Regions from separate parts of the Lachnospira rogosae (ex Hitch et al. 2025) genome, predicted to be linked through region 2. Evidence: predicted binding sites of a transcription regulator. Region 2 holds the regulator's gene; each other region holds the start of a gene.
What was found. The regulator Rex, encoded in region 2, represses fermentation and respiration genes when NADH is low (regulators of the CRP and FNR family bind a similar motif). The targets are predictions, from matches to a motif close to ATTGTTAANTANTTAACAAT.

Region 1 (3,295 bases), on a different contig from region 2:
CAATGTAATATAGATAAGGAGTGATATGAGATTAATAATAAGTAGTTCTGGAATGATGGTTATTATTATTCTGCTTGTGATTATACATAATTCGATTATCAGTGATAATTACTGTAATATGGAGATGAACAGCAGTATTAATGGGGCATTTGATTATGCTTTGGATAAAGTGTCAGATGGTTACATAACTGGTGAATATGATGATATTCCAGATGATGTATTTACAACACAGCTTATGAGAAGTTTCTGTAAGTCATTTAATGAGGCTGTCAGTTCAGATGCAGAGTATACAGTTACGCTGTTATATGCGGACAGGACGGCAATGCTGTATGACATAGCAATTGAAGCAGAATACAGTTATGGATATAAGGGAAGAAAGAATAAATGTATATGCCAGAGGGCTGTAAAGTTAAATTGACAATATATATATATTCATTTATAATTCCACAATATGATTTCAATTGATTAATATATTAGGTCAATTGTGGAAAGGAGAGACCACATTAAAAGTGGCTGTTATATAATGGAAATTCAGATATTACATTGGTTTGAAACATTACATAACCCAATAACTAATCCAATATTTTATGTGATTACTACATTGGGGAATGCAGGCTGGTTCTGGATAGTATTAGCTGTGCTTATGCTTACAGTTCTTCCTAAGAAATATAAAAAAGCAGGGCTTACAATGGCAATAGCACTTATATTGTCGCTTATATTCTGTAATGGAATAATGAAGCATCTATGGGCAAGACCAAGAGCATTCTGGGTAGTTGGACAGAATTTTGTTGTTGGCAATGAATTCGAGAATTTATATGGAATATTTAATTCTATTCACGATTATTCGTTCCCATCAGGACATTCGTCAGCTTCGTTTGCTGCGGCAGTGTCAATATTTATGTGGAGAAAGAAGGAAGGAAGTGCGGCACTGGTACTTGCGGCACTTATAGCATTTTCTAGACTGTACTTTACAGTACATTATCCAACAGATGTGCTTGTCGGTACAATCACAGGTGCATTATATGGTGTAGCGGCTTATTTTATTGTTAAGGCACTTATGAATAAAGTCCCAAAGCTTAATGCTATATTTAATAAGCAGTAATAATGAAATAGTAATGATAATATAAATTGTAATTATGTTAAAAATAAAGGCTGTCCGATTATGATATGGCTAATCTTTACAGAACATTTTGTGTCAGGTAAAGAGGCATATCAATATTGGACAGCCTTTTGTGATAGTGCTTGTATTTTTTATGTATTTTTGTGAAAGCTATATTGACATTTAATTAAGATGTGCTAATATAAAATCACTTTTGTAAAATATATTTATAAAAGATATTTACAGAAGTGATTTTAAAATAGATAACAATTATTAAGTGGCAATATTATTGTCATAGAAATGAGGTTAAGGATGAACGAAGAAATGTGTGTTGAAAAGATGCCAATTACAGATGAATATCTTGAAAAGATGGACGCATATTGGAGAGCTGCCAATTACTTAGCAGCTGCCCAGCTTTATCTTTTAGATAATCCTCTCTTAAGAGAGCCTTTAAAGAAGGAACATATTAAGAAGAAAATCGTAGGTCACTGGGGTACAGTTCCGGGTCAGAATTTCGTTTACTGTCATATGAACAGAGCTATTAAGAAGTATGATCTTGATATGGTGCTTATATCCGGTCCTGGTCACGGCGGCAATTTCTTTGTAGCTAACTCATACCTTGAGGGAACATACAGCGAAGTATATCCGAATGTAAGTCAGGATATGAACGGATTAAAGAAGCTTTGCAAACAGTTCTCGTTCCCAGGAGGAATATCAAGCCACGTTGCACCTGAGACACCAGGTTCAATTAATGAGGGTGGTGAGCTTGGTTATTCGATAGCACATGCATTTGGTTCGGTATTTGACAATCCGGATCTTATAACAACTTGTATTGTTGGTGATGGTGAAGCTGAGACAGGACCACTTGCTACAGCATGGCATTCTAATAAGTTCCTCAATCCTGTGACAGACGGAGCAGTGCTTCCAATATTACACCTTAATGGATATAAGATAAGCAACCCTACAATATTCTCACGTATATCACACGATGAGATAGAAAGTTTCTTCCACGGATGTGGCTGGAAACCATATTTTGTTGAGGGCAATGATCCAATGACAATGCATAGAAAGATGGCAGAGACATTAGATACTGTTATTGAGGAGATTAAGGAAATACAGAGAGAAGCAAGAGAAGAAGGTAAGACAGAAAGACCATTCTGGCCTATGATTGTACTTAGAACACCAAAGGGCTGGACAGGACCAAAGGTTGTTGATGGCAAGGAAATTGAGGGAACTTTCAGGGCACATCAGGTTCCAATTATGATGGATAGACCAGAACATTTACAGCAGCTTAATGATTGGCTTGAAAGCTATAAGCCAGAAGAATTGTTTGATGAAAATGGCAGATTAATTCCAGAGTTAAGAGCACTTGCACCAAAAGGAGATCACAGAATAAGTGCCAATCCTCACGCTAATGGTGGTAAGCTTTTAAGAGATTTAAGACTTCCAGATTTCAGGGATTACGGCGTTGACGTACCTTTCCCAGGAGCACAAGATGGTCAGGATATGATTGAACTTGGAGGTTTTGTAAGAGATATATTCAAGTTAAATGAAGAAACTAAGAACTTCCGTATCTTTGGACCAGATGAAACAATGTCTAACAGATTAGGCAAAGTATTTGAGGAGACTAACAGGGATTGGAATAATGTTCTTAAGGATAATGATGAATTCCTTGCCAAGGACGGACGTGTAATGGATTCAATGCTTTCGGAGCATATGTGTGAAGGCTGGTTAGAAGGATATCTTCTTACAGGACGTCATGGTTTCTTTGCAAGCTATGAAGCATTTATCAGAATAGTAGACTCTATGGCGGCACAGCACGCTAAATGGTTAAAGGTATGTTCACAGCTTCCTTGGAGACAGTCAATTGCTTCACTTAACCTTATTCTTTCATCAAATGTATGGCAGCAGGATCATAACGGATTTACACATCAGGATCCAGGCTTCCTTGACCATATAGCTAATAAGAAGGCGGATGTGGTAAGAATGTATCTTCCACCAGATACTAACTGCTTGCTTTCTTGCTTTGACCATTGCATAAGAAGCCGTGATTATGTCAATGTGCTTGTTACATCTAAGCACCCAAGACCACAGTGGCTTACTATGGAACAGGCTGTTAAGCACTGTACACAGGGTGTTGGCATATGGGAATGGGCAAGTAATGACCAGGGAGAAGAACCAGATGTAGTAATTGCT
Region 2 (3,295 bases):
GGCTATTAATACATTCTATGCCCAGATTCTTTATTATGTTCAATTGTATATCGAATTCTTTGGTAGAAGCGTGTGAGTTAATTATATACACATCCACATTGTAGCCCTTAAGATAAAGCTGTCTTGCCACCGCAAGTCCATCTGCCCCATTATTGCCACGTCCACATACGCATATAATGTCTGTATGTATATTTCCTTTAACCTTGCTTTCAATAGCTTCTGTCACTGAGAGTGCGGCTCTTTCCATAAGCACAACTGATGGTATACCAAGAGTATTAATTGAATAAGAATCCACATTCTTCATAGAAGCCGCATCTAATACATATCTCATTACTGCTTATCTCCTACATTGCCTTCATTAATTCTGTCAACTGCACTACAATTCTCAGGTCCGATAATATCGTGTATAAGAGAATACATATTATTATTAACAGTTTCTTTATCCTGTTTTATAAGAATATTCTTCTTAAGCTTGACTCTTGTAGCATTAATCCACTTATCAAGTACCTCTATATCCTCTGTATTGGCATTCATTCTGTCATAGCAGGCTTTAAGTGTCTCTGTAAGAAGCTTCTCGTTAGCCCTTGCCAATTCTCTTGGTACTTCTAAGAGTTCATCTTCAAGCGAAGCTATCTTGTCATTAGACTCCTGTATAAGTCTTTGGTTCTGGCTCATACGCTTCTGCTTCTGCCTGCTTGAATCATCATCTTCCATATTCTCAACAACATCATTGATAAGCTGCTTTTTAAGCTTCTTGATGTCTTTAATGTCATTATTAATTCTTCCCTGCTTCTTAAGCAGTTCATTAACCTGTTTCTCCCAATACGCAATCTCATCTGTCTTATTCTTCTCGTTAATAAGGTGATACCATCGCTCATCAAGCGTAAGAATCGGAATATTCTTAAATACATCACTATTCTTTAACAATTCATAAGTTATCTTAGACACCATCAATTCCCCCTTTGGATTTAATATCTTTATGAGTGCTTATTGGCAATTGTGTAAGAAAGTCTCATAAGGCTTTCTGATAAATGTACATTCTCAACTATTACGTCATCTGGCAGATTAAGATCTGTATGTGCGAAATTCCATATAGCCTTAATTCCTGCATCTGCAACCTGCTTTCCGATTTCCTTAGCCGCCTGCTTTGGTATTGTCAGTGCAACTATCTCTATATCGTTCTTATGTATAAAATCGGCAAGTTGATCCATCATCATTATATCTATTCCGTGAATGCTTTCACCTTTAAGCTCTGGATTGTTATCAAATACGCCGCATATAACAAAACCACGCTTCTCAAAGTCTGTATAATTAACAATAGCACGTCCAAGGTTACCAGCACCTATTATTATCATATTATGCTTCCTGTCTATTCCAAGTATCTTGCCTATCTCATCATAAAGATACTTCACATTATATCCATATCCCTGCTGTCCAAAACCTCCGAAATTATTGAGGTCCTGTCTTATCTGTGATGCTGTAACTTTCATTCTCACACTTAAATCTTTAGATGAAATCCTCTGAACACCACTTTCTATAAGTTCGCCCAGATATCTGTAATATCTTGGCAATCTTCTTATAACAGCCGATGAAATCTTCTTATTCTCTTCCATAACATTCTCCATTCCTGTGCAATACTGCTACGAAAAGGAGATGGGAAACCTGTAATTACCAGCTTCCCATCAGCCTTCAAAATTAATGTTAATTATATAACTATTTTGCTAAAAAGTAAAGAAATGTACTCTATCCAAGCACTCTCTTAGCAATATCCACAGACTCCTTTGCATCCTTTGAATAGAAATCCGCATGTATTTCCTTAGCATATTCAGGAGTAAGCACTGCTCCTCCTACCATAACCTTACAATCAAGATTGTTCTTATGTATAAGTTCTATTGTCTTTTTCATTGAAACAAGTGTTGTTGTCATAAGTGCTGACAGACCACAAAGCTTCGCACCATTTTCTTTAATCGCATCTACAACAACCTGATATTCAACATCCTTTCCAAGATCAATAACCTCATAACCATAATTCTCAAGAAGTACCTTTACGATATTCTTTCCAATATCGTGGACATCTCCCTTAACCGTCGCAATAACAATCTTTCCCTTGCTTACAGGTGCATTATTGCTCATAATCATATGTTTTCTTATAACCTCAAACGCTCCCTGTGCAACGCCAGCCGCCATTATAAGCTGTGGCAGGAATAATGTTCCCTTCTCGAACTCCTCACCTATCTTATCAAGTGCAGGAATCAAGGCATTATTAACAATGTCCATAGAATCCATACCTGCAAGAAGTTCTTCTGTTATTGCTGCACCTTCATTTTTTAGACCTTTCTCTACTGCATAGAATAAGTCATCACAGGTATAACTGCCCTTCTTATCCTTAAGATTAACACTTCCACCTGCCTGTGCTGTCTGACCACCCTGTACTGCATTTGCCGCTGTATTCATTGGATTAATCTTGCTTATATTAGGCATTGAAGCATAAGCCTTAATATAATCAACAGAATTCTTATCTATATTGGCAAGAAGCTTATATGCCCTTACTGCCCCCATCATCTCATATATGTTAGGGTTAATAATCGCAAGATCAAGACCATTCTGCATAGCCATTGTTAAGAAAATGTGATTGACAAGCACTCTGTTAGGAAGTCCGAAAGATATATTCGATACACCAAGCACCGTCCTTAAGCCAAGAGTATGCTTAACCTCATAAAGTGCATTAAGCGTTTCCATTACCCCCTCCTGTTCGGCTGAGGCTGTAAGTGTAAGACAGTCTATATATATATCCTCTTTAGGAATTCCTATAGCTATTGCCCTGTCCATAATCTTTCTTGCTATGGCAACTCTGTCTTCTGCTTTCTTAGGAATACCATCTTTATCAAGAGCAAGGCCAATTACTGCCGCACCATATTTTTTTACTATTGGCAGAATGTTATTAAGAGAGTCTTCTTCTCCATTAACTGAATTGACAATCGGCTTACCATTATATACTCTTAATGCAGCATCAAGAACCTCAGGTATAGTTGAGTCAAGCTGGAGAGGCACATCCACAACCGACTGAAGTGCTTTCACAGTATCAACCATCATCTGTCTTTCATCAATTCCCGGAAGTCCTACATTGACATCAAGAATATCAGCACCCGCACCAGTCTGTTCTAATGCCTGTCCAAGTATATAATCCATATCATTATCTAAGAGTGCCTGCTTAAATACCTTTTTACCTGTTGGGTTAATTCTCTCTCCTACAACTCTTGGCTGGTCAACTATAACTGTGCTTGTAGCTGAGCAT
Region 3 (3,295 bases), on a different contig from region 2:
ATGCACACATATTATTCTAATTCCAACCAGCCATATATATATGCCGGTTACAAGATATTCGTTGCAGAAGTTGCCTCAACCTGTAACGAAGCACTTCTTATGAATTATCTGTTGGAAAGCTGTAAGAATGATAAAGATAATAAGAGAAGAAAGTATCTTCTTAACCATTATTTTGAGCAGTTTAAGGGTACATTGTTCAGACAGACGATGTTTGCTGAATTCGAGATGACAGCCCATAAAATGGTCGAAGAAGGCAATGTCCTTACTGCTGATAACCTGTGTGATGTATACAGAAAGCTTAATGAAAAGTATTTTGGAAGTGAGTGTGTTATTGATGATGAGATAGCATACGAGTGGGCGAGAATACCACATTTTTATACTCCATTTTATGTATACCAGTATGCAACAGGATATTCTGCTGCTATTGCGATAGCGGCTGGAATATTAAAGGGAGATAAAGCTGTTAAAGAGGGCTATAAAAAGTTCCTTTCAGGCGGCAGCAGTCTTCACCCTATTGACCTGCTTAAGCTATGCCGAATAGATATGGAAAAACGTGAAGTTGTACAGTCTGCATTAAATGTATTTAATGGACTGCTTGATGAGTGGGATTAAGCTGTTAATGCGTTTTGTCATATAACCTATGTTTTGTTATATAACACTAAAATAGTAAATAGTAAAAGAACCCTGCCGGTATAGCGGGGTTCTTTTTTAGAGGTGTAAAATATGATAAACAATAATTTAAGTAGTTGTCTGTTAAATAAGGCTCTTGTAAAGCTCTGTTATCTCTTCAACACTTGTTTCTCTTGGATTACCAGGTCTGCATGCATCATCATAAGCTGACTGTGCAAGGAATGGAATATCTTCTTCCTTGACAATATCCTTTAAGTTAGCTGGGATACCTACGTCCTGTGATAACTTTCTTACAGCATCTACAGCAGCTTTTCTGTATTCTTCCTGTGTCATATCATCTGTGCCTTTGACACCCATAGCTTTGGCAATGTCACGATATTTCTCACCGGTTGCTGGAGCATTGTATTCCATAACTGTTGGAAGGATAATAGCGTTAGCAACACCGTGTGGTGTATCATAGAGGGCACCAAGTGGGTGAGCCATGGAATGGACAATACCAAGACCTACATTAGAGAAGCCCATACCTGCTATATACTGTCCAAGTGCCATACCTTCACGTCCCTCAGGTGTGTTCTCAACAGCACCTCTAAGGCTCTTAGAAATGATTTCAATAGCTTTAAGATGGAACATATCAGATAATTCCCAGGCACCAGCAGTTATGTAACCTTCAATAGCGTGTGTTAAAGCATCCATACCAGTTGCGGCTGTAAGCCCCTTAGGCATACTAGACATCATATCAGGGTCAACAACAGCTACGACAGGGATATCGTGTGGGTCAACGCATACCATTTTACGGTTCTTGCTTGTATCTGTGATAACGTAGTTGATAGTAACTTCTGCGGCTGTACCAGCAGTAGTTGGAACTGCAATAATAGGAACGGCAGGTTTCTTAGTAGGAGCAACACCTTCAAGGCTTATAACATCACTGAATTCAGGGTTGTTAATAATAATACCAATAGCCTTGGCTGTATCCATTGAAGAACCACCGCCGATTGCGATAAGATAATCTGTACCAGCATCTTTAAATGCCTGTACACCTGTCTTAACATTCTCTACTGTTGGATTAGGCTTGATGTCTGAATAAACCTCATAAGCCAGTCCGTTCTCGTCTAATACATCAAGAACTTTCTTAGTTACACCAAATTTGATAAGGTCAGGGTCAGAGCATACAAATGCTTTCTTAAATCCCCTTGAAATAGCCTCTGTAGCTATCTCCTTGATAGCTCCCTTTCCGTGGTAAGATGTACCGTTAAGAATAAATCTCTGTGCCATAATAATATTTACCTCCATTCACGTTGAATTTATGTTTATATTTTAACACTTTGTGAATAATATACAAGTAAAAAACTAAAAAATATTAAAATTAATGCAAAATGACGCAACAAATGTGTGAATGTGTACACAAATGAGGGCACATAAACAGGGGATATATTAATAATATGTGTGTGAAAAGATATGTAAAATGGTATATTTTATTATTGAAATTATATTATTGAAAATACATTATCAGAACACTATAAAATATAGAAATGAAATTTGAAACAAAATTGAAAAGTAAATTTAAAAATAAAATTGAGGTATAGATATTATTAAATGAAAGGTATATCATATACACATTAAATACATAGGAATGGAGTAAAATGAGAAACAATAATTTAAAGAATATAATAAAAGTGATAAATACAGCGTTGTTAGTAAGTACATTGACATTGAGCCTGACAGCGTGCGGAAGGACAGATGGTAAGTCTGATAATTCTAATAATGAAGCAGATACGGCAGTTGTTGCGGTAAATAATAGTGATACAGATAGTATGCAGAATGTAAATGCAGATGATCTGTCTGTTAATTCAGATGAGAACCAGAACACCAGCGAAGCCGATAACACATCTGCTGTAACGGATAACGAAAATAATGCAGATATTGAAGATGAAAATAACAGCGGTGATGAAAGTATAAGTAATGATAATTCGGATTATGATACGGATAATTATACAGAAAATGGTAACAATGTAGATGATAACAGCCAGCAGCCTGTATATAATGACACATTTTCTTATGTATCAGGTGGAGCAGAAGATGATGATACACAGGAAAATATTCAGGAAGCGCAGCACAAGACAACTATATGTATAGATGCAGGACACGGTGGAAGTAATGAGGGAACGAAAGAAACATATGATGGTGTACTCATTAAAGAGAAAGATATTAATCTTGTAATAGCAAAAAAGCTTCAGTGGTATCTTGAACAGAATGATAATCTTAATGTCATTATGACACGTACTTCTGATACAGATGTGAGCATAGGGGGAAGAATAGACTATGCTAAAGGCAATAACGCCGATTATGTTATATCGGTTCATATTAACAGCAAAAGCCAGGATAATACTAATCCAAGAGGCTGTATGGTATTAATGAGCTGTAGCCGATATCAGCCATCTGATTCAAGATTTGCAAGCATATATGATAAAGAAAATATGCTTGCAAATGCAATTATCCGCAATCTTAACAATATAGGAATTCCAATAGCAGATGACTGGAACACAGAATACACTAATGGCATATTACAGCGTACCAACACAGTAAATGAACTCTACCCAGACGGTTCACCAGCAGATTATTATGGACTTATATACAACGGCACATATGCCGGAATACCAACAATTAT

Region 1: WMO14_RS07530 (phosphoketolase family protein) is a predicted target of Rex. The motif match lies at 1,275-1,294, and genes of this name have one in related genera.
Region 3: fucO (lactaldehyde reductase) is a predicted target of Rex. The motif match lies at 1,933-1,952, and genes of this name have one in related genera.

Annotation. Positions count from the first base shown of each region.
Region 1 is NZ_JBBMER010000004.1:301,065-304,359, forward strand. It holds gene WMO14_RS07520 (hypothetical protein) at 26-418, shown strand; gene WMO14_RS07525 (phosphatase PAP2 family protein) at 524-1,102, shown strand; gene WMO14_RS07530 (phosphoketolase family protein) at 1,412-3,295, shown strand, end outside.
Region 2 is NZ_JBBMER010000002.1:279,466-282,760, forward strand. It holds gene WMO14_RS03645 (NAD(P)H-hydrate dehydratase) at 1-331, opposite strand, end outside; gene WMO14_RS03650 (hypothetical protein) at 331-951, opposite strand; gene WMO14_RS03655 (redox-sensing transcriptional repressor Rex) at 978-1,613, opposite strand; gene WMO14_RS03660 (homocysteine S-methyltransferase family protein) at 1,744-3,295, opposite strand, start outside.
Region 3 is NZ_JBBMER010000003.1:392,070-395,364, forward strand. It holds gene pepF (oligoendopeptidase F) at 1-612, shown strand, start outside; gene fucO (lactaldehyde reductase) at 754-1,902, opposite strand; gene WMO14_RS06045 (N-acetylmuramoyl-L-alanine amidase family protein) at 2,271-3,295, shown strand, end outside.